Regions from separate parts of the Lysinibacillus sp. K60 genome, predicted to be linked through region 3. Evidence: predicted binding sites of a transcription regulator. Region 3 holds the regulator's gene; each other region holds the start of a gene.
What was found. Region 3 encodes LexA, which represses DNA repair genes until DNA is damaged. Its sites were predicted from a motif close to CGAACATATGTTCG; they were not measured.
Positions count from the first base shown of each region.

Region 1 (8,394 bases), on a different contig from region 3:
GCAAAGCTTAAATACAGCAGCCCTGCAAATTGGTATTTCTATCGGATCAGCAGTGGGTGGCGCAATGTTTGCTTGGACAGGATCCGTTATGCACCTAGCTAGCTTTGGTACGATTCTAGTTCTTTGTGCATTAGGCTGCGCCATCTTTTCTATTAAAAGGGCACCTCTTGGACAGGAGCAGCACGTAGATTATCAGTCAGCACATCATAATTCATAATCAAGCAATAGCCCTGAAAGGTATTGGGAAAGCCATCCCAATACCTTTTTAATTGGTTGGCATGAATCTATTTTCGTACACTTCCCAAAATTAAATTCTCTATGGTTTCTTAGCATACTCTAATTACCTATGGAATAGATTGTTGTAGTTAATGAATTTACAGATTTGAGAAGTTTGAGATTTTAAGAACGAATATTATTTTTAAGAAAAATAGTAGGAGACTTTCAAATCTTGTAAATGGAAGGAGAACTCAATGACTGAATATCATCAACAATCATCTGCTGAAGTCATGAAGATATTGAACGTCACCACGCAAGGTTTGACTGATGATGACGTCCAAAAGAGGCAACAAGTCTATGGCTATAATGTATTAGAGGAAGGGCAAAAAACAAGTACGTTGGCTGTTTTTATGGGCCAATTCAAAGATTTATTGGTCATCATTTTACTCGTTGCTGCCGTCGTTTCCTTTCTACTAGGAGAAGTAGAAAGCACCATTGTGATCATGATCGTGGTTATTTTAAATGCCATTTTAGGTACAGTGCAGCATGTGAAGGCCGAACAATCATTAGATAATCTGAAAGCATTGACCTCTCCCATTGCCAAGGTCATGCGTAATAATCAACTAGTAGAAATTCCTTCTGAAGAAATTGTAGTAGGCGACCTTCTGATGTTGGAGGCGGGAGATTATATTAATGCGGATGGAAGACTACTAGAAAGCCATAATTTACACATCAACGAAAGCTCTCTTACAGGCGAATCAATTGCTGTGGCAAAAAGTACAGACCCCATTCGGAAACAGAATATCACCATTGCGGATAAGAAAAATATGGTGTACTCAGGAAGTTTTGTGACCAATGGACGTGGCATCGTGATGGTTACGGCAATTGGGATGCAGACGGAAATCGGAAAAATTGCGAATTTACTCGATACAGCCAAGGAAAAGAAAACGCCATTACAAATTAGTCTCGATCAATTCGGTGAAAAATTAGCCTTAGGAATTACGCTAATTTGTTTAGCAATCTTTACGATTGATCTTATCCGAGGACGAGCATTAGTGGAATCCTTTATGTTTGCTGTATCTCTTGCTGTGGCGGCTATCCCTGAGGCTTTAAGTTCTATCGTGACCATTGTATTAGCTTTTGGCACCCAAAAGATGGCAAAGGAAAATGCGATCATCCGCAAGCTTTATGCTGTGGAGAGCTTGGGGAGTGTATCGGTCATCTGTTCTGATAAAACAGGTACTTTAACAGAAAATAAAATGGTGGTACAGGAAGTTTTTGTGGACCAGAAGAAAATTCCTCATGATTGGCTCAATCCAATAAATCCAGTGGAAAAAGAGCTAATGGTAAAAGCGCTTTTATGTAGTGATGCTGTCGAGCGTGACCAGAAGGAGATTGGTGATCCTACAGAAATTGCGCTCGTGAAATTGGGGAAACAGTATGGTTTAGATGAATTGAAGATACGTGAGCAATATCCACGATTGGCTGAAATTCCATTTGATTCGACGAGGAAGCTTATGAGCACTGTCAATCAGATGGACAAGCAGCCCATCATGATTACCAAAGGGGCTCTGGATGTACTCTTACCAAAAGTGACGCGAATCAAAACATCAACAGGTATTTTTGAGATAACCCCGCAGCATCGCCAGAAAATCGAGGCGGTGAATCGCGATTTTTCTATGAATGGTTTAAGGGTGCTAGCCATTGCTTATAAGGAGGTATTGCCTCTACAAAAAGTCGATCCACAAGCAGAACGAGATTTAATCTTTGTCGGCTTAGTAGCGATGATGGACCCTCCAAGAAAAGAGTCGAAAGAGGCTGTGGAAAGCTGTATAAAGGCAGGTATTAAACCCGTCATGATTACAGGAGACCATAAAATTACAGCAACCGCGATTGCCGAACAAATTGGTATTTTGCAAAATCCAGCTGAAGCTATAGAGGGACATGCGCTCGAAGGCTTAACGGATCAAGAGCTGCAAGATAAAGTACAGGATTATTCTGTTTATGCCCGTGTTACACCCGCCCAAAAAATTCGAATTGTTAAAGCATGGCAGGATAAAGGACATGTGGTTGCCATGACAGGAGACGGTGTCAATGATGGACCTGCTTTGAAGCAAGCTGATATTGGGGTGGCTATGGGTGTAACAGGCACAGAGGTTGCAAAAGATGCCTCATCCATGATTTTAACGGATGATAATTTTTCAACAATTGTTAAAGCAATCGCCAATGGCCGTAGCATCTATACAAATATTAAAAATGCCATTCTGTTCTTATTATCTGGAAATGCAGGCGCTATTTTTGTCGTGTTATATGCAACGGTTCTGGGCTTACCTGTTCCTTTTGCACCTGTCCATCTTCTATTCATCAACTTATTAACAGATAGTCTGCCTGCTATTGCCATCGGTTTAGAGCCAAATAATAAGAAAACAATGAAGGACAAGCCTAGAAACATTCATACCCCTTTATTAAATAAAGCCTTTACCACACAAGTTGTGCTTGAAGGGATATTAATCGCCATTTCCACCATTATTGCGTTTCAAATCGGTTTATCGACAGGCGATACGTTAACAGCAAGCACGATGGCCTTTACAACACTATGCCTGTCAAGGTTAGTGCATGGCTTTAATTCTCGATCCAAACAATCTATCTTTGCGATTGGTGTATTTTCGAATAAATATACGTGGTTCGCCTTTATCATTGGTGTGCTAAGTTTACACATGGTCTTATTTATGCCGATGCTTACAACGGTCTTTGAGGTAGCTCCATTAACACCAGCACAGCTAGGCTTTATTTATAGCCTGTCGGTGTTACCATTCCTAGTCAATCAATGGTATAAGCTACTGTTCGTAAGAAATCGATAAAGATTAAAAAAAAGCTTCCGTTAGGTATTCAAACGGAGGCTTCTTTTTAGTGTGTAGAGGCTAATAACCAGCCTTTACTCTTACTTAGGTCAATCAATTTCGCTCCAAGTAGGGCATAACGCATATGGAGTTCACCATATTTGGTTAGATGTGTTTTCTTTACTGCTAGTTCTAAAGCTTGGCTTACGGCAATCAAAGAGGAGGCAATATTCATCGATAAAATAGCACTTATTTCGCCATCATTAATGAAAGATTTTCCACGAATATCCGTTATTTTCATTTTACTGTATTCTATCGATGCTGTTGGTGCCAGCACACCGTTTTCCTTTAATAGCAGGGTTAGCTGTTTATTTTCCTCTTTTAAACATTGAATAAATTCCAATGTAAGGATTTTTAAGTTTTTATCACGCGTATGCTTAAAAAAAGCATGACTGGAAGCAATATAGCCTTGATTGATCCCAAGCTGTGACCAAAGCTTGAAAATCTCCTTAAATTGTAGCGATGCTAGATTTTCATTTATCATTGTCATCCTGACACTTCCTAACTCTTAGTTTGATTTAAGATTAGGATGTAGCAGTAAATGATATTCTATTCATCTTTTACAATAAAAAATGAATAAGAGGTCGCTAATAGTAGGTACCATAAGGGTACAAAGGAGGGTAACGGTAGGGATAAGGGTATGGACATGGTTTCATATATTGCTGTGGCATGGTTGGTTTATAAGGGGCTTGATCCGTTGCTGACTCGATTCGATTACAGCTTTTTGCTGGTCCAATATAAGTCGTAGGAACAATCGGTGCAATCGTTTTCTTCCATTGTTCTTCATCTAAACAATACGTATGGGCCATCATATGGGCTGGTGTGAATTTTAAGATATCAGAGCCTAAAATGACCTCAGGCGTTGGCGCATCAAAAATAGCAAGTAGATGCGTGTCATCTTCTGTGGCTACTTCATAATGCCACCAGCCCTGTGGGACATTGGCAACCTGCCCAGGCTTGATAGGATAGTGTTGAATTTTCTTGGTAAATGGATTCAATAGAGAAACCGTTGCTGCTCCTGCAATACAATAGACAAGCTCTGCTGCATTTTGATGGTAATGTGGCTCGATGACATTGTCTTTACTTAAAAAAATATCAAGTAAAGATGTATTTTCTAATGTATTTAATTGTTCCACACCGAGAATATTAATGTAATTTCGGGAGTCTTTTTTAAAAAGCGTACTTTTATTGACATCAAAAGTGAACGCTGCAGAAGGGGAGCTATAATCGATGTTTGAGCTGATACTTACATCCTTTCTCATATAAATTGAGCTATTCATCATCATAGATTATGTTTTAGGTGCTCCTAGACTTACACAAATGCCTAGCTACAGCTAGCCTCTGTCTGGATAAAAATTAGCTAAAATTACCACTTCTATTTCAGAACATACGTGCGTATAATAAAAACACAAACGTTTGTTCTTGGTTGTTAAAAACTCTGTTCAACATGAATGAAAACAGAGTCAGTAAAGGAGCATTCAACATGAAAGAGCAGTTGAGAAAAGCCATGCATCGTCACCAAATCTTCCACATGATGTATATAGCGGAATCAGGTGCCATTACGAAAAGGCGCGTGAAAATCATCCACATTAAAGGTGATTCCTTTACCGCCTTTTGTTTTACAAGGCTAGCGAAGCGTACGTTTCGTATTAACAATGTTCTAGCCCTTCTGCCCATTCTCCAACGGGAGTCTGAGGTAATATGAATTACAACGATTTCCCACAGAAAGATATTTTTTGTATTGATATGAAGTGCTTTTATGCAAGTTGTATTGCCATGCTAGAAGGGCTAGATGTGCTGACAGATCCAATTGCCGTCATCGGTAATTTTGAACAACCTGGCAGTATTGTGCTGGCTGCATCACCAGTGATGAAAGAAAAATTTAACATTAAAACAGGGAATAGACGTTATGAAATTCCCAAACATCCAGATATTAAGTTGTTTGAACCAAAAATGTCCTTTTTTCTAGAGATGTCCATGGCCATTACGCGTCTGATTGCACAATATGTCCCTCCAGAGGCGATCCATGTTTATAGTGTGGATGAAAGCTTTATAGATCTAACAGGCACGGAGCAACTTTGGGGTTCGCCTGAGCAGGTAGCCAAATTGATTCAGGAAGACATCTATGAAAAGTTTCGCATTCCGTCCGCCATTGGCATGGGACCAAACATGTTGATGGCTAAATTAGCATTAGATTTAGAGGCAAAAAAAACAGGCTTTGCCAAATGGACCTATGCCGATGTGCCAACAAAGCTTTGGCCCGTGCGTCCTCTGTCTGATATGTGGGGGATTGGGAAACAGATGGCAGCCAATTTAAATGCGATGGGCATCCAAACAGTCGGTGGATTAGCCCATGCCGATTTAGCCGAATTAGAAAAGCGCTTTGGTATTATGGGTAATCAATACTATTACCATGCATGGGGCATTGATCTCTCCACATTAGGTGAGCCATTAGTGAACAATGCGGCATTAAGCTTTGGGAAGGGCCAAATGCTCATGAAGGATTATCACACACGAAGGGATATTGCGGTTGTACTCCTAGAAATGTGTGAGGATGTGATGCGACGTACACGGGAAGCAGGCTATGTCGGGCGGACTGTTAGCTTGGGGCTCTCTTACAGTCGCAATGCGATGACGAAAGGGTTCCATCGCTCAAGAACCATCGAAAGTCCAACCAATGAGACCATTGTTATGTATCAGGCTTGTCTGGCCTTACTAGATGAGCATTTTGCGGGTGAGCCAGCGCGTCAATTATCTGTTAGACTGACAAACTTAGAGCCAGAACGTAGCATTCAGCTTGATTTATTTGATGAGCGTAAGGACCAGCGGCAGGTCATTGGTCATGTCATGGATGCGATTCGTAGAAAATATGGAGTGGTGGCCTTATTACGAGCAGCCTCCTATACCAGCGCTGGTACGGCTATTTCACGGAATCGCTTAGTGGGCGGGCATTTAGCATAAGGAGTGGAAAAATGATAAGAGATAGAGGAACGATGAAATGGACAGCGATGATGCTACCAGAGCATTTAATGCTTTTGAAGGCATGGAAACAAGAGGTGTTGACAGAGTTGCCTCGGGAACATGCTGAATGGGAGCTTGAAGAATTACAGCAAATAATCACACAAGCATTCACACAGCATAACTATATTATGTTGACTATATGGGAACATGGTAACTATGTGCAATGGGGAGGTACCATTCAAGCGATGAACGAGGACCAGCTGCTACTAGAAACCATTACCACAACGAAGCACATCCCATTAAGATACATTTATGCTGCTCGTATAGAAGATGATGGATGTGATTAATGGAGAGCAACGACGATTATTACATCAATTTTTGCTGCTTGATTTAGCTGTGAAATCCTTGCAGCACGATCTAACAGTGGCGGAGCATTTTAAGATGAAGCGTGTATTTTTACCTGCTATGGATGCTTTATTAAAGCAGCTACACAATGATTATTTTCAATTAAAACGTCAGCTCGCTCAACAAAAAATACGATTAGTTGGCTGGCATCGAATTGATGATTACTTTAGTGATGTGCAGGTGGCTACCGCAGGCAATGATGAGGTACTACGCTATGCCAATCAAGCGTTAAAAACCCAAGTCGAAGAGCTAATGAATAAACATTTACACAATGCCTAGGCTTACGTCTACGACGAAAAAGCCAAAAGCTGATGACAGGAGTGGTCAGCTTTTGGCGGCTTTATTTCTCGATAGGTTTCACATCAATTTGCTCAACAAGAAATTCATTGTTAGTACGATTAAATTGATAGGTAATACGAACATCGGCTACATAAATAGGTGAGATGCCAATCGATCCAGGGATGTTTAACATTATTTTTTGATTTTCTACTGTATAAATGACCACACCACCGAAAGCAAGTTGCGCTTGATTGATATCTGGTGCTGGATCAAAGTCATAATCAAATGTAGATTCTTTTCCCTGTGCTTTCATAGTAATCGCTAATGTGCCATCATCTTTTTTAGTAATCGTTGATTCAATAGTATGTGCAACGATGTCTTCATAATGTTGGACATTCATCTCCGATAAATCCTTTCCATTTACAACATGGATCTCATAGTGATTGAGGCCTGTCCCTCGTCCAGTTTGGATAATCATAACAGCCTCTTCCTTATGATCATTCGTCAGATCTGTATAGAATAACTGAGGTTTAGTTCCTGTCTCAGGAATTGTCCAGTCAAAATTTTTTCGCTTACCATCAATATCTAAAGTTACCTCTGTAATTTCATTTTGTGCTTCATTCTGTGCAAATAATTTCACCTTCTCATCATCGGAAACGGCAATCAATGGAGCCTGTATATCCAGCTGTGATGAGACCTGTTCAGCAGGGGGGATTACTGTCTCGTTTGGAGCAGTAACACTACATCCAGCTAGTAGAGAAATTCCTAATAACCATAGCCACATCTCTTTTTTCAATGTCTAGAGCCACCTTTTCTATAGCTTATTGACTTTATTATACTGTACAAAAATGACCCATAGCAGTTGAATTCGTGAAGGAAAAGCTTATATGCCAGGGAGTGGAGGTGTAACAATGAAATTCTTAGAGATGGTAGGGGAAAATAGAATTCCGTTGTTTGTAAGGCGTCTCTCATTTTGAAAAGCAAATGAGTGACAATTTCTTTACAGCGGCAAATTCATAACGATCTGCTCACCAATAGGTCCCAATCTTCTTTCTCCATGATCCACAAAGCCTACTTTGATATATAAATTCTGTGCAGCTATATTTTTATGATTGACGACTAACACTACTTCATTACATTCTTTAAATTCCTGCTTCACAAAATCCGCAAGTGCAGACATAGCCTTTTTAGCATAGCCCCTACCTTGCTGCTGATGGTCGATGGACAGGGCAGTTAGTAACATTGCCTGAGGATTACTAGAATATTGTTGGACTCTGTCCGTTGCATGAAGAACAAAAAAGCCGACAGGTACGCCACCACTTAAAATCACAATTGGATACTGTCCGACCTTCTCGATTGAAATCTCTTGAGGAAGTGCTGTAAATTGGTGTTGTTCTTCAGGTAATTCAAAACGATTTAACTGCTCTACATAGCTTTCAGAGAAATGTACTAACTCAATATTCGTTGTTTTTTGCATAAAAAAGCCTCCTTTTCTAATAGTTTAACCATAGAACAAACGTTCGTCAAGGAGGCTTGTATTAAAATAATGTGGGGGTAGGTCATTTTAACTTAAAAGGGTACCAAAAAGTAAAATAAAAGAAATACTAATCATCACAATAAGTGTAATGACCAT
Region 1 covers NZ_JAASJR010000002.1:632,309-640,702, forward strand. Annotated here, with positions in the region: gene HCH28_RS06930 (MFS transporter) at 1-217, shown strand, start outside; gene HCH28_RS06935 (cation-translocating P-type ATPase) at 471-3,077, shown strand; gene HCH28_RS06940 (DUF3231 family protein) at 3,124-3,606, opposite strand; gene HCH28_RS06945 (cupin domain-containing protein) at 3,704-4,360, opposite strand; gene HCH28_RS06950 (WYL domain-containing protein) at 4,600-4,821, shown strand; gene HCH28_RS06955 (Y-family DNA polymerase) at 4,818-6,077, shown strand; gene HCH28_RS06960 (YolD-like family protein) at 6,089-6,424, shown strand; gene HCH28_RS06965 (YhjD family protein) at 6,408-6,761, shown strand; gene HCH28_RS06970 (hypothetical protein) at 6,823-7,557, opposite strand; gene HCH28_RS06975 (GNAT family N-acetyltransferase) at 7,762-8,238, opposite strand; gene HCH28_RS06980 (hypothetical protein) at 8,326-8,394, opposite strand, start outside.
Region 1: HCH28_RS06950 (WYL domain-containing protein) is a predicted target of LexA. The motif match lies at 4,526-4,539, and genes of this name have one in related genera.

Region 2 (8,394 bases), on a different contig from region 3:
TTTTTAGGACAAAACGTCATGCAAGCTGAATCAAGCGGTATGCCGAAGAAAATGATTCAAACGGCTGCTGTCCAAATTGGAGAATATTTGGCGACTAATGTCGATCCTAAAAACGAACAAGAGCGAGTGCTGTCGGATTTATGGGGCGTTGCCTCTGAAGATGAAAAACATGCATTAGCGAATTGTGTCATTAAGCTCGTACAAAATAAGCATGTGCAGTAAATAAAAGAGGAGAGCCAATCTCCTCTTTTTGCTATACTATAAACTTTTTATCTGTGAAAACGGGAACGTATGTAAGCCTATTTAACAGTCATCAAAAAAAATTAGTAAATAACGCTGTAATTCCATGTATTCTAACTTTCCATTACATAAAAAATCAGCTATGATGGAACTTATAAAGGATTTTTTACGTTAACTAATAGGAAGGGAACGAGTGTGTTGAGCGATTGGTACTTTGAATATGAAATTCAGGTGAATCGCCCTGGATTATTAGGAGATATTGCTTCACTTTTAGGGATGCTTCGTGTCAATATTATATCAATAAATGGTGTAGATGAGGATCGACGTGGTATGTTAGTGCATACAGACAATGATGAGGCAATTGAGCGTTTTCGTACAATTGTTTCGACAATGGAACATATTAACGTAACCAAATTTCGACAACCAAAACTTCGTGACCGTTTAGCCATTAGGCATGGTCGTTATATTCCTCGAGATGCAGATGAAAAAAACACATTCCATTTCGTAAGAGATGAACTAGGTATTTTAGTCGACTTTATGGCAGAACTTTTTAAAAAAGAGGGACATAAGCTGATTGGTATTCGTGGCATGCCACGTGTTGGAAAAACTGAATCCATAGTAGCCGCCAGTGTCTGTGCCAATAAAAAATGGATCTTTTTATCATCTACAATGATTAAGCAAACAGTTCGTAATAAGCTTGTGGGAGATGAATTTAGTCGGAACAATATTTTTATTCTAGATGGTATTGTGACTCGACGTTCATCCGATGAGAAACATTTGCAATTAGTGCGTGAAATGATGAATATGCCTTGTATCAAAGTTGTAGAGCATCCAGATATGTTTGTTCAGCATTCAGAATATAAAATAGAGGATTTTGATTATATTATTGAACTACGTCATCACACTGATGAAGAAATTACTTATGAAATAATGGAAAAAAATCATATGTCCGAATCCGATTCTTTTGGAGGATTTAATTTTTAATTTGATGTTAAAGTAGGTGTTATTAGTGGCAGAATTAGGGACTCGACTGAAAGAGGCGAGACTGTCTAAAGGCTACAGCTTAGACGATTTACAAGAAATAACGAAAATCCAAAAACGTTATTTAGTAGGAATTGAAGAGGGCAATTATTCCATTATGCCTGGTTCGTTTTATGTACGAGCTTTTATTAAACAATATGCAGAAGCTGTTGGTTTGGACGCGGAAGAAATCTTAGAGACATATAAAAATGAACTACCGAGCACTCCAAACGATCAAGTAAGTCAATCGATGACGAATAGCCCTAGCAGAAGAAAAGTAACGAAAGGCCCTTCGAATAAAATGATGGAGGCTATGCCCAAAATCATTGTTGCTTTATTTATTGTAGTGATTATTGTGGCTATATGGGTGCTATGGCAATCAAAAAACAGTCCAGGGACAAGCGAAGAAGTAAATCCAACTCCTGAGATTGAATATGACACAAATGTCAAGCCAATTGATAGTGAGAAGGATAAAAAAGAACAAGAAAATAAAGATGCACAGAAAAATGATAAAGAAGATACAAAAGCTACAGAAGAAACACCAACTGATGAAGATGACACGGATCAAACAGAAGAGATGAAGCAAACAATTTCCGCGGGTACTGTTGAAGCAGATGGAGCGACAACTTCTTATACGTTAACAGGGACAGATACAATGAAACTGAAAATTGAAATATCAGGCCCTACATTTGTTGGTATTCGCAATCAACAGCAACAAGAAATCTTAACAGATACGCGTGTCTATAATGCCGGGGAAGTAGTTGAATTTGACGCCTCAACACAAAACTATGTTCGTATTCGTCTCGGTAATTCAACGCAAGCTAAAATCTATATTAATGACGAACTTTTAACGTATGCACAACAAATTGTAACGCAAAATATCGTCATCAATTTCAATAAAGAACAGTAGTCATCCTATGATGACTACTTTCTTTCATCATGAAAGGTGTTAGAAAAATGAACATTCCAAATAAAATTACCATCTCTCGAATCTTGCTTATTCCATTCTTTGTCATTGTTATGATGTTTGATTTTGGCTGGGGAACATTATCACTTTTTGGTGCAGAGATGCCAATCCATCATTTTATAGGCGCACTTATTTTTATCTTTGCTTCAACAACCGATTGGGTGGATGGTTATTACGCACGTAAGTATAATCTTGTAACGACATTTGGGAAATTTTTAGATCCCTTAGCTGACAAGTTACTTGTCTCAGCAGCCTTTATTTTAATGGTCGAGCTTAAGATGGCACCTGCTTGGGTAATTATCATTATTATTAGTCGTGAATTTGCTGTAACGGGTTTACGTTTGATTTTGGCAGGTGGAGGAGAAGTGGTAGCTGCTAATCAGCTTGGTAAAATTAAAACTTGGGCACAAATTGTAGCGATTGCTGCCGCTCTTTTACACAATACAATCTTTACATTAGTTGGTATCCCATTTGATACAATCATGCTCTATGTTGCATTGTTCTTTACACTTTGGTCAGGGTGGGATTATTTCTATCTAAATCGACGTGTATTACTTGAGTCTAAATAAGAAAGGTCTTGGGGATCATGAATGCTGAAATTCTTGCGGTTGGCTCAGAACTATTATTAGGTCAAATTACGAATACAAATGCGAGATTTATCTCAAGCCAGCTATCCGAGCTTGGCATAAACGTTTTTTATCATACCGTGGTAGGCGATAATGCAAAGCGTTTAGAACAAGCTATCGAAGTGGCAGAGTCTCGTGCAGATCTCATTATTTTTTCGGGAGGACTCGGTCCAACAAAAGATGATTTAACGAAGGAAACGATTGCACGTCATCTTGGTGTTTCTCTTGAGTTTGATGAAGTAGCATTGACGTATATTGAGCAATTTTTTGCTAAACGAGGACGTCCAATGACGGAAAATAATCGTAAACAGGCATTAATTTTAGCTGGGAGTGAAGTATTAGCTAATCACCATGGAATGGCTCCAGGTATGATCTTCACAAAAAATGATCGTACTTATATTTTATTACCAGGACCTCCAAAAGAGTTAGAACCAATGTTTCAATTTGAGGCTAAACCTAAACTTGCTGCGATGCTTAATGATGGAGGGATCATTGCATCACATGTTATGCGATTTTATGGAATTGGTGAGGCTGAGCTTGAAGTACAAGTTCAAAATATTTTAGATGCACAAACCAATCCAACAGTTGCTCCACTTGCTTCTGATGGTGAGGTAACGTTACGCGTAACAGCTAAAGCAGCAACAGAGCAGCAAGCTGGGCAGCTTATTAAGGCAAAGGTTGCAGAAATCCAAGCCCTTGTTGGTGATTATCAATATGGTGTAGATGATGATTCCCTTGCCTCAAAAACGGTAGAAATGCTACTGGATAATGAGCTAACAATTGCGGCTGCAGAAAGTTTAACTGCTGGTTTATTTCAATCTGAGCTTGCGGAAATTCCTGGGGTAGGCAATGCGCTTATAGGAGGCGTTGTTACCTATGCAGCAGATGCGAAAGTAAAACAGCTAGGCATTTCACAAGAATTAATTGATACACATGGTGTTGTGAGTGCTGAATGCGCAGCGGCAATGGCAAGTGCTGTTCGTGAGAAATTTGCTACAAATATTGGGATTGGCCTTACAGGAGAAGCAGGTCCCACTGCGCATGATCATCAGCCAGTAGGTACGGTTTGGATTGGTATTGCCATAAATGATGAGGAGCCGCTTACATATTTACTTCATTTATCAGGCATGCGTAATACGAATCGACTCCGTGCGGTGAAATTTACATGCCATTATTTAATGCAGCTTTTAGAAGAACGTGGCTACACAAAACGTTATTAAAATAGAGTAAAACATAGGAATTTGGGTAGAGGAAAACTATCCAAATTTTTATTTTGAAGAAAAAACGAATAAATGTTCGCTTTTTTCTTGCGCGTATTCTCAAAAACAAGTATAGTAGAGATAGATAAAAACAGTGAACAGTTTTCGAAGGAGGAAAATGAATGAGTGATCGTAAAGCAGCCTTAGAACAGGCTCTAAAACAAATTGAGAAGAATTTTGGTAAAGGTTCCATCATGAAACTTGGTGAAAAAACTGATTTAGAAATTGCAACATCTTCAAGTGGGTCACTAGCACTTGATGCTGCATTAGGAGTGGGTGGATATCCACGTGGACGTATTATTGAAGTATACGGTCCCGAATCGTCTGGTAAAACAACAGTTGCTCTACATGCCATTGCTGAAGTACAGGCATCAGGTGGACAAGCAGCATTTATCGACGCGGAGCATGCATTAGATCCAATCTATGCACAAAAATTAGGTGTGAATATTGATGAGCTATTATTATCACAGCCCGACACAGGTGAGCAAGCACTTGAAATTGCAGAAGCATTAGTGCGTAGTGGAGCTATTGATATTATCGTTATTGACTCGGTTGCTGCCTTAGTGCCAAAAGCTGAAATTGAAGGGGATATGGGTGACTCTCATGTCGGCTTACAAGCTCGTCTAATGTCTCAAGCTTTACGTAAACTTTCAGGTGCGATTAATAAATCAAAAACGATTGCTATTTTCATTAACCAAATTCGTGAAAAAATTGGTGTCATGTTCGGTAATCCAGAAACAACACCAGGTGGACGTGCGCTTAAATTCTACAGCTCTGTCCGTTTAGAAGTGCGTCGTGCAGAAGCTATTAAGCAAGGTAATGATATTGTTGGTAACCGTACTAAAATTAAAATTGTAAAAAATAAAGTAGCACCACCTTTCCGTACAGCTGAAGTAGATATTATGTATGGAGAAGGGATTTCTAAAGAAGGCGAGACAGTCGATTTAGGCGTGGAATTAGACATTGTGCAAAAAAGCGGTTCTTGGTATGCATATGGCGATGAGCGCTTAGGTCAAGGACGAGAAAATGCTAAACAGTATTTAAAAGAAAATACTGCTGTCCTAGAAGACATAGCAAATAAAATCCGAGCTTCTTATGGTATTGCGGCTTCTTCTTATACAATTGCGGCCCATGATGATGAAGAAGAGATGGATGAAGAATTAATGTTACTTCTGGAAGAAGAATAATTAATGATTGCATTGTTCCCACTTTATTGAGGGGGCAATGCATTTTTTTGTCTATATTCTTAAATTTTTACACATAATAAGAGAGAGGCTATGTGTTTATTTCTTATGTACTGTTTTTTTATTAATTGTATTTAACATGAAAAAGTTTCTAGTGAAATAGTAATAGGGAAAAAATTCACTGAATGGATAGGACTTACTTTTTTTGGCTTAGATGGCGAACAGACGCCGGACTATCCTTGACAGAGCTTGAGGCTAGCTATACAATTAAATATGTATAATTTCTGAATTATGACTTTAAATAGGCAGTACATTTTATCCTCATTTAGCAAATGTTTTATAGTGAAATATCCTTTAAAATGGATGTCTAAACGCCTACTGGATGAAGATAATGCCTTTGGCCAATGAAACGGGTTTTGCATAAATTCTAACAAAACCTGGTGCATTTTAGCTAAGGCGACATAGATGTATGCGCCGACTGAAACTGTAATACCCAAATAGCAAGAGGAGGTGTTCATATGGATGGAATTACTATCATCTCCGCTTTGCTTGGACTCATCGTTGGTGCCGCTGTTAGCTATATCTACATGAAAAAAGTGAATGACTCAAAAATCACTGGTGCTAAACATGTCGCTGAAACAATCGTTGAAGAAGGAAAACGAGAAGCGGAGGCAATGAAGAAAGAAGCACTACTTGAAGCCAAAGATGAAACTCACAAATTTCGTACTGAAGCTGAAAATGACATTCGTGAACGTCGTTTAGAACTTCAAAAACAAGAGAACCGTTTATTGCAAAGAGAAGAGAATCTTGATCGCAAAGATGATGCTCTAAATAAGAGAGAAGCTGGCTTAGAGCGCAAAGAACAAGCTCTAGCTGAAAGACAACAGCATATTGAACAGATGGAGAGCAAAGTGGACGAGCTCATGGCATCACAAAAAACAGAGCTAGAACGTATTTCTGCTTTGACTAGGGATGAAGCTAAATCAATTATCCTCAATGAAGTAGAAAAAGAGTTATCAACTGATATTGCTGTGATGACGAAAGAAGCTGAAACACGTGCGAAAGAAGACTCAGATAAAAAAGCACGTGAAATTTTATCATTAGCACTACAACGCTTTGCTGCAGATCACGTAGCAGAAACAACTGTATCTGTTGTGAACTTGCCAAATGATGAAATGAAGGGACGTATTATTGGTCGTGAAGGCCGTAATATCCGTACATTGGAAACGTTAACAGGAATTGATTTAATTATTGATGATACGCCAGAAGCGGTTATATTATCAGGCTTTGATCCAATTCGCCGTGAAACAGCTCGACTTGCACTTGAAAAACTTGTACAGGATGGTCGTATTCACCCAGCTCGTATTGAGGAAATGGTGGAAAAAGCTCGACGTGAAGTGGATGAACAAATCCGCGAAACAGGTGAGCAAACTACATTTGAAATTGGTATTCATAACTTACATCCAGATTTAATGAAAATTTTAGGCCGCATGAAATATCGTACAAGCTATGGACAAAATGTTCTAAAACATTCAATTGAAGTCGCACATTTAGCAGGATTACTTGCTGCTGAACTTGGTGAAGATGTAGCATTGGCTCGGCGTGCAGGCTTATTACATGATATTGGAAAAGCAATCGATCATGAAGTTGAAGGAAGCCACGTTGAAATTGGTGTGGAATTAGCAACAAAGTATAAGGAACACCCAGTTGTCATTAATAGTATTGCTTCGCATCATGGTGATACTGAAGCAACATCTGTTATTGCGGTATTAGTCGCTGCAGCTGATGCATTATCAGCAGCTCGTCCAGGTGCACGTAGTGAAACACTTGAAAACTATATCCGCAGACTTGAAAAGTTAGAGGAAATTTCAGAAAGCTATGATGGCGTAGAAAAGTCTTATGCAATTCAAGCTGGACGTGAAATTCGTATTATTGTACAACCTGAAAAAATTGATGATTTAGCATCTCATCGTCTTGCGCGTGATATTCGCAAACGTATTGAGGAAGAACTCGATTACCCAGGTCATATTAAAGTAACAGTTATTCGCGAAACACGTGCTGTGGAATACGCGAAATAAATAATAAAATAATAGGCATCCCTTGACCAAGATCAGGGGATGCCTTTTTGTATGTGAAGAAAATTCGATGTGATCTACTGAGTAAGAATAAATGGATGATTCCAACAATATAGTATGGAATAAAGCATAGTGAACTAGCCTCAACATGAATACCCTTTTAAAAATTAATCAGCCTAGTTATACTCCATTTTTACAACTGGTTTATGTTTTGACAAGGAGTGAAGAGCTTTGAAAGAAACAATCACATTACAAGATATATTGAAAATAGTAAGAGAAAACTTTCTTTTTATCATAAGTTTTACACTTTTTGCAGCGTTGGTTACGGCCTTTATTAGCATTTTTGTGTTAAAACCTACCTATGAGGCAGAAACGCAAATTTTAGTTAATCAAAAAAATATAGAGCAACCACATTTAGGTGTACAACAGGTTGAAACAGATCTCCGACTTATTAATACGTATAACATTATCATAACAAGTTCTGCTATTTTATCTAAAGTTATAAATAAGCTAGATTTGGATGTCACACCTGAAGTTTTAATGGATCAAATTACTGTATCCAGTGCCAATAACTCACAAGTTGTCAATATTAATGTTGTAGACAAGCAAGCAGAGTTGGCTGTGGATATTGCCAATACAATAGCAGATGTGTTTCAAGAGGAGATTCAAGTTTTAATGACGGTTGATAATGTTAATATTTTGTCAGTTGCACAATTAGATAAGGAACCTGTACCGATTGCGCCAAATAAAACCCTTTATATAGTAGCAGCCTCGTTTATTGGTTTTGTTATAAGTGCTGCTCTCATAATCATAATAGAGAGCTTAGATACTACAATCAAGACGGAGCAAGATATCGAAGAGCTAGTAGGGCTACCAATTATTGGCTTGATTAGTCAAATTAGTGATGCTCACCATAAAAGCACTAGGGTAAAATCTCATAAAACGAGGAGAGGATCATAATGTTTTGGAAAAAAAAGAAAAAGAAGAAGTTAGTGAAAATGGCAAGAAAACTTGTGACGATTG
Region 2 covers NZ_JAASJR010000010.1:54,159-62,552, reverse strand. Annotated here, with positions in the region: gene HCH28_RS19420 (DUF3243 domain-containing protein) at 1-222, shown strand, start outside; gene HCH28_RS19415 (DUF3388 domain-containing protein) at 439-1,224, shown strand; gene HCH28_RS19410 (helix-turn-helix domain-containing protein) at 1,241-2,170, shown strand; gene pgsA (CDP-diacylglycerol--glycerol-3-phosphate 3-phosphatidyltransferase) at 2,218-2,796, shown strand; gene HCH28_RS19400 (competence/damage-inducible protein A) at 2,814-4,073, shown strand; gene recA (recombinase RecA) at 4,235-5,299, shown strand; gene rny (ribonuclease Y) at 5,815-7,374, shown strand; gene HCH28_RS19385 (YveK family protein) at 7,603-8,331, shown strand; gene HCH28_RS19380 (CpsD/CapB family tyrosine-protein kinase) at 8,331-8,394, shown strand, end outside.
Region 2: recA (recombinase RecA) is a predicted target of LexA. The motif match lies at 4,139-4,152, and genes of this name have one in related genera.

Region 3 (8,394 bases):
TTGCCAGTATTTCTAGCTCCCCTTACCTCTTGGCAAAAGCAGGTGTCTTAAAAAACAAAAAATATACAGTAGGACTACCTTTTGATGGTATGAAACAGTTAGGGTGCTTTGAGCTTCACAACTATTCAGATGAACTAGTGGTACAAGATGGCAATATCATTACAGCAAGAGGAAGAGGTTTTATTCCTTTCGGTATTTGTTTTGGGCATGCATTAGAGCTAAATTTTGATGAAAATTGGTATTAAGTGAGGATTTAAAACCCAAATGTCCAATTAATCGGGCATTTCATGTTGTTGAAAAAAGATGATGTCATTAGTAGAATGAGACCTTTTAACAAGGCGAGCGGTGTTTTCCGTTCCGCCAGTGTCCTTTCGCAGCTTTACTCACTTACGTTCGCTCAAGGGTCTCATCTGTGACGCTGGCTCCTCTCCAATCAACCATTCTGCAAAATGTCTTTACTTCATACTAGCAGAGCAATCAAATAGTCCAATATCTGTATTCTTAGGGGGATGGGATTTTTATTTTCAATGTGGAAAAGTGATGCGTGTCCCCCCCTCTATAAAGAGTAGTGAACACCTTTACTTTATCTGAAAACATTTGCTAAAAAAGATAAATATTTATGGATTGGAGTGGAGGGCTACTTAACTCCCGTGGGATAGCGAAACAGGCGAAACTCTAAACGGAGCGGTAGCGGAGGAAGCGATTTAGTGCTCGCCAACAGGAAAGCAAGTAGCCTGCAACGGAAATCCATTTCTACCCTTTAATTGACTGTTTTGTTTTTCACTAAGAAATGTCCAATTAATTGGACATCCATTGTATATGTCTAATACTTTGGACAAAATGGAGGGATAATTCTGAAGAACATCATCAAAATTTTAAGAAAAAAATTAGGCATTACACAAGCTGCACTTGCAAAAGAATGTGGAGTTGTGAGACAGACGATTAATAGCATTGAAAATGATAAATATGATCCGACTCTTGAATTAGCTTTTAAGATTGCTAAGGTTCTTAATAGCCGTATTGATGAGGTGTTTATTTATGACTAAATTTCACCCAAATTATATGATTACAATGAAGGACTTCGTGAAAGAACACTCGGCAATTTTAAGAAAACAAACTCAAGAAGTGTCGATACCAGTGACCACTGAGGATCGAAATACCCTCCTAGCCATGCTACAATATCTGAAAAATAGCCAAAATCCAACGCTAGCAAAAAAATATAAGCTTCGCCCTGGAAGTGGACTCTCTGCTAATCAAATTGGCGTAGATAAACGAATGTTTGCTGTACTCTTTGATGACCAAGAAATGATGCTCTTTAACCCTAAAATAATAAGTCATTCCATCAATATGATTTATCTACCGGAGGGAGAAGGCTGTCTATCTGTAAATCGACCTGTTCCTGGTTTTGTACCGAGATATGAGAGAATTAAAGTCAAAGCTTATGACATCGATGGACATGAAATCATTGTACAGTTACAGGGCTATGGGGCCATCGTTGTACAGCATGAAATCGATCATTTAAATGGCATCATGTTTTATGATCGAATAAATAAAGAGCACCCTTTCCAACTGCCTAGTCATGTTATCATCGAAAGCTTTTCTTCCCTTCAGTAGTTTTTTACAGAAAAAAAATTAGCAGGAATATTATTTTCCTGCTAATCTTTCTTGGTGCTCTTGGAAACGACGATGTACAGTCGCCTTACTTACCTCAAAGCCTAACCCTCTAAGCGTTATAGAAATTTCTTCAAAGGTAAATCCACGTTTGCGTAGCTTCACAATTTCCTCTACAGGTAGATCTTTACGCTCCTGCCCCTGCGGATTACCTCGGTTCGATAAATTATTTTCTGGACGATAACCGTTTTCTACAGCACGTCGCATACCTCGTCGAATTTTAGCATTATGAATTCTACGCTGATATTCCTCTACAATCGCTAAAATTTCAAGCAGCATCGTATCCATTTCATTTAATTGGACTGGGCCTGCATCACGCATAGAAAAAACGTCAGTTGCTGACTTTTGTAATAAATGTAATACAGCCATCCTTGCATTGCCTCGTCCTAAACGAGTTTCATCTTGGACAAAAAGAGCATTAATGTTCTTATCTTTTATAAAATCAAGCATTTCTAGTAAGCCTTCACGTTCTACATCATAGCCACTATGTTGATCTTTGAACACGCCCTTCACCGCATAGCCTTGCTCTGTAGCATAGCGCAGCAACTCTTCCTGTTGGCGCTCTAATGAGGAGCTTTGTGTTTCTTTTTCGGTACTTACGCGACAATAGACAACAGCCGATAGTTGATTATTTATCATTGTTCATTTCTCGCAATTTCGATAGTATTGATGGGACTGGCTTGATCACTCACTACAGGAATAACTAGAGATTTTCCTGCTACAATTTTAATATCTGCTAGTTCATTTTCAGTTTTTACAAGCTTTATCCAATCATCAGTACTCATTTTACCACGATATTGCTCGGCTAACGACCACAAGCTATCCCCATGTTCGATTTGAATTTCTGCGTAACTAACTTTTCCTGGATCAGTAATGTAAAGGTATGCTGCAAATAATAAACAAGCTCCTATTAAAATTGAGATATGTGTGTTTTTCTTAAACCATGTCATAATCATTACCCCCTTTTTAAGAATGTTTGTTCGGAATGTATGTTCCCATAATAAAGCGAACAAACGTTTTTGTCAAACACTTTTCGAACCTATGTTTGCATACGTGTTCGCATTCTGTTATACTATCAAATAAGAAGAATGATTTTAGAAAAAAAGAGGTGAGCACTCATGAAAAAAGTTTCGAAAAGACAAGAGGACATTTTAGCTTTCATTAAGGAAGAGGTACGAGCTAAAGGATATCCACCATCAGTACGCGAAATTGGTGAAGCAGTTGGACTTGCTTCCAGTTCAACTGTTCATGGACATTTAGCTCGATTAGAACAAAAAGGCTTTATTCGTCGAGATCCAACAAAGCCACGCGCAATTGAAATTTTAGAGCCTGAAGAATCCATCCAAAAGCAACAGGTGATCCATGTTCCACTTGTCGGGAAGGTTACAGCTGGTTCTCCAATTACAGCAATTGAAAACATTGAAGAATACTTCCCATTACCCGATACGTACGGCACAAGTGAAGATCAATTGTTCATGCTAGAAATTATGGGAGAATCAATGATTGAAGCTGGGATTTTAGATGGAGATTTAGTCATTGTAAAACAAAAGGCAACAGCTAATAATGGGGATATTGTTGTAGCTATGACAGCTGAAGATGAAGCAACTGTAAAACGTTTCTTTAAAGAGAAAAACCATTTCCGTTTACAGCCTGAAAATTCTTCTATGGAACCTATTATTGTCGATCAAGTTTCTATTTTAGGACAAGTTGTAGGTCTTTACAGACGTGTACATTAACGATTAAAGCAGGTTTTGAGGATTATGTTCCTTCTAAGAGCATGTATCCTCTTTTTTACGCAAAAAAAGAATCCACATACGATTGGATTCTTTGTACAATGCCTCTTCTAAGCTTCCTTCTTAAATTTTAAGCTCGCTTCCACAAAGGCTGAAAATAGCTTTTGCGCACCCTCATCTCCTGCTATGGCTAGTTCCTCAGGATGCCACTGAACAGCCAAGCAAAATGGCATCTCCTCATGAACTACCGCTTCGATAATACCGTCGTTAGATTTTGCCGCTACTTTTAATTTTTCTGCTAAAACATTCACCGCTTGATGATGAAATGAATTCACTGCTATTTTCTCTTGTTCAACGATAGTCGCTAAAAGATTGTCAGCAATAACCTGAACAGAATGGGTAGCTACAGCTCGACCTGATTGCTGCATATGTTGAAGTAATTTAGTGCTAAAATGATCACTATCAATATCCTGATATAAAGTACCACCTAAAGCAACATTTAGTATTTGAATTCCTCGACAAATCCCGAAAATAGGCATCTTCCGTTGGAATGCGGCTTCAATTAATGCTAACTCAATCGTATCTCGCGCTGGATGAATTTTTCCAAGCTTTAATGAAGGCTCAGCCCCGAATAGAAATGGGTGCACATCATGACCACCAGATAATAATAATCCGTCTGTAAGGGCTAAAATCTGTGCTGCCTCTTCTTCTATCCCAATTGGAATAATCAATGGAATTCCACCAGCTTCAATGATGCTTTTGCTGTATGCCACATTTAATCGAGAGGATAAATCATCCTCAACAAAGGCTGTAATTCCAATAATCGGTTTCACTTGCTTCCCCCCACATTCCTGAAAATTGAACAATTACCAAAAGCTTATATACCAATTGATTAATAGATCGCCATAGAAATAAACAATAACTGCGGCCAATGCAATAGATGGCCCAAACGGAATGGGTGTTTTTCTCCCCTGTTTGTTTTTCGATAACATGGTAATCCCGACAACCATACCAATAACTGCAGCTAAAAATAGCGTTAACAGTGTATCAATCGTACCCAGAACGAGACCAATTAAAAAGAATAATTTAATATCGCCTCCACCCATGCCACCGTTTGATAGCACAGCAATGATATATAATATGCCAAAGCCAACCACAGCACCCACAAGAGAGTCCCACCACGGTGTTAATGGTGACAGCACTCGTCCAATAGCTAGCACAGGTAAAAAGAATACTAACACCTTATCAGGAATTAGCATATAGGCCAAATCTGACACAACGATAATAACTAATAAGGAGATAAAAAAGAACGCTACTATCAATTCTATGCCCCAGCCTAGCTGCCAATAAGCAAAGGCAAATAATACACCTGTCATTAATTCTATGACTGGGTAAACCCAAGAAATTTTATTGCCACACCCCCGACATTTTCCTCCTAAAAATACATAAGACAAAACTGGTACTAAATCAAGCGCCGTTAGTCGTCTCTGGCATTTCAGACAATGTGAAGGAGGATGTACAATCGACTCCTTCTGTGGTACACGTAAGCCAACTACATTATAAAAAGACCCAAAGACAAGTCCAAATAAAAAAATAAAGATCGTATAAGCCATTTCCAATTTCATGTCCTCCTAAACCAATAGGCGCCCATACAAATAAAGTATGGCGCGCCTATAAAATAAAGTTATTGTTGTTCTTCGTAATAGAACGTCGTCACTTGCACTGTTGCCTTTAACGTAAGATCCGCATCTTTCTCAAGCTGTGCCTGCTCTCCAGGCAATTTAAATTCAATCTTATCGGTTTTCATGACACGCTCTAATTGTTCAACCTCCTGTAAAAAGCTTTCAAGAGAATTAAAATCAAGCGCACCCACCTCTAATATAAAAGTAATAAGCTTTAAATTAGGTGGTAAAGAGTCCTCCGAAAGAGAGGCAGTCGGTGTAATACTCTCCTTGTTCTGCTGATCACCATTGACCTCTGCTTCAGCCTGCTCCAACATATTGAGGTCATTCGATACATCAGAAGGTGTCACAGTGCCGCCCTCACCTTGAACCGTTAAAGACAGTATACGAGTTCCTGTCACCTCTTCAATCTCAGCTAAATCAAGAATAATCTTTTCAACGGCTCTTGTGGCAGGTAGCTTTTGTCTTAAGGCTAATATATCGATAGTAGGCTGTCCCTGCTCCTTGTCTAATTGTGCTAGTTGTTCTTTGACATTAGCTAATTCTTGCTGCACCTGCAATACATTACTCTCTTTTTCATTCACTTCATTCAATTTTGGTGACAGCAAATAATAATACAGCGCAAATAAAATAGCAGCTATCAGCGCAAGTAACAAAATCATAGATGAATTTTTACTACTCGTTAATTTATTCATGAGCGTCGTCCTCCAGCTAAATACATAAAATCGATTGTCGCTGTGATAGACACTGAATATCGCGGTACTTCTTTAAATTTTTGTTGGGGTGTTAACTCCCTTTGTTCACCTAGCTCTATTTCAAAGTTTGAGACCGTGTTAATTTGAGCATCTGTAAAATAGCTACTCATTAAAAGTCGCTCAACATATTTCGATATATCTGTCATCGTTTCAAAATCCACTTCAATATTCACCGAGTTCTCTCCGAAAACATAGCTACGTAAATAGGAATGAGTTGGTAATAAAGTTTTTGTTTCATCAATTAACGGTGTTACAGGATAAGAAACGCTTTGAATAAAAGTCACAGACTCTTCCAACGAACCCTGATCGACACTTTGTCGTGCGTCTAGCTCCTGCTGCAATTGATCAAGCTGTGTTGTTAATGCCTGTTCCTCTGCAGTCAATCGTGACAAATCACCTTTTGATGTAAAAAATAAAAATAGTAAATAAGCTACAATAAGTCCAACAATGACAATCACCAAGCTATAAAAAAGCTTGGGAGAGGCTGCTCTTTTTTCAAGTTGTGGTAAGAGGTTTATATCTGGAACCATTAACGAACCTCCTTCAAAGCCAAGCCAAGCAACGTTGAAAATTCTCGCTTAAAGCGAGGAAACGATTTCTCAATTTTTTTCCCATCGACAACCCTCAGTGGTGGTTCTAAATTAGAAGCGAGTAAGTTCCCAATTGATTTCAATAGTGGGTTATCGCCAAGCATGATAATTTCATCCACTGTTTTTTCACCTTTATGTAAAGAAAACTTAAAGAAATTCATCATCCGATCAATCTCTAGAACCTGATCCATTACGACCATTTGATAATTCTCTGATTCGCCATTATAGATAAATTGATAGCTAGACTCATTCTCTTTCTTCCCCTGCCATTGCGTCATATCTACTTCAATGGTTTGATAGCGCAAAAACTCCACCTGGCCATTGGAAAAAATACTGATTGAGAGTTCATTAATCGACCATTCTGCTATTAAATATGTTTTATTAGGCATTAATAAGGACATGTGCTCTAATAAGCGTATATTACAAAGCGCACGAATATCGGCAGCTTCGGGTTCTAATGAAACATCTAACAGCATCCCTACAAGTTTCGTAATCTCTTCAGAAGGCGCAGCAAATAAGATAGCCTTGCCATCCTCGGCATCTGCATCATACACATCAATTAAAGGGTCTTGAAAAGGTAAATGAATGGAATGTCCCAATTCCATTTCAGCATATCCTCGTAATTCCTGAGGCTTTACATCTTTAGGGTGCTCAAAGTTTTTTAATAGAACCGTCGTATCAGGGACAAACATGCGAACAGCCTGTTTTTTCCCTGTCCATTTCATTACTTGCTCTTTAATCACCTCAAAAAGAGCTACCTCATCGATAATAGTTCCATTTTCAACGATTCCAGCTGCTAAAGGGTATTCATAGCCCTGCCACTGATTAGGCTCTGGTCCTTTCGCCACAATCGCACGCAGCACATAATCCTTCAGCTCAATCGAAACATGCGACTTTCTTTTTCTCTTAAACATGTGAAAAGACCTCCTTATCCTATTCAGTATAAATGATTTTTTCAATTAGTCATCCATTTCCCAGCCAGAAACGCAAATTTACTTGCGCTTCTGAGTGGGTTGGGAGGACTGATTATGGCGTTGTTGTATCTGGAGTAGTTGTAGGTTTTTCTCCTCCAGCTTTCACCAGTTTACTATTAATATCTTTTTCAAGGGATTTCCCATCTGCAACTTTAAATTCTTCTAATTTTATATCCTTTAATCTAGGGTACGTAATTTGCCAACCATCTTTTGTTAATTCAACAACAGTATCACTTAAATCTATACCATCCACATACGATTTTAATGCATCTTTATCGCATTTATCATCTTTACAAGCCCCATCAATATAAGCAATCTTAGCCCCCGCTAGAATATTTGATGCCTCCGCTAAAATTGCACGGTCCTTCGACTTATTAATAATATTACCAATTGCAGGTACAGCGATTGCTGCGATAATTGCTAGGATAACAATTACAGCTAATAGTTCAACTAATGTTAAACCTTTCTCATTTTTCAATAGTTTTTTATTTTTCCATTTTTTTAACATAATGAAATCCTCCTTAATAGTTTTATATGAAGTGTGTGTACACGCGCTTCTGAACATTATGGCGAAGCTGCACAATCTCGCCCAATACATTTGCCACCTGTTCCTTTGCTTCCCTTGCGAATATCGTCTGCAATATGCTGTAAGGTGGCATTATCAAAATTTATATATTTTCCATTGCTGTAATAAATCGCATGCGCATTGAAGTAGTAGGTGCCTTCGATAAATTGGACATTGGCACTCTGACCTTCTTTATCTGCCTCTAATATTTTACCGGCACTGTCTAGATACCCGTCGGATACTAATTTTTCCACTTCGACGATTTGCCATTGATCAGCGGTTGGATGCTCCATAAAATAAAACTGTGCGGCATGAATAACATTGATGGCATCTGCCTTTAATGCCTTATAACGTGAATTATCAATGACATTACTTATTGCTGGAATTGCAATGGCAGCAACGATAGCTAGAATAACAATGACTG
Region 3 covers NZ_JAASJR010000003.1:36,750-45,143, reverse strand. Annotated here, with positions in the region: gene HCH28_RS07515 (DJ-1/PfpI family protein) at 1-245, shown strand, start outside; gene HCH28_RS07510 (helix-turn-helix transcriptional regulator) at 855-1,046, shown strand; gene def (peptide deformylase) at 1,039-1,614, shown strand; gene HCH28_RS07500 (YneB family resolvase-like protein) at 1,645-2,310, opposite strand; gene yneA (cell division suppressor protein YneA) at 2,307-2,621, opposite strand; gene lexA (transcriptional repressor LexA) at 2,790-3,407, shown strand; gene HCH28_RS07485 (gamma-glutamyl-gamma-aminobutyrate hydrolase family protein) at 3,515-4,237, opposite strand; gene HCH28_RS07480 (prepilin peptidase) at 4,271-5,023, opposite strand; gene HCH28_RS07475 (hypothetical protein) at 5,089-5,781, opposite strand; gene HCH28_RS07470 (PilN domain-containing protein) at 5,778-6,371, opposite strand; gene pilM (type IV pilus biogenesis protein PilM) at 6,371-7,345, opposite strand; gene HCH28_RS07460 (prepilin-type N-terminal cleavage/methylation domain-containing protein) at 7,458-7,913, opposite strand; gene HCH28_RS07455 (prepilin-type N-terminal cleavage/methylation domain-containing protein) at 7,970-8,394, opposite strand, start outside.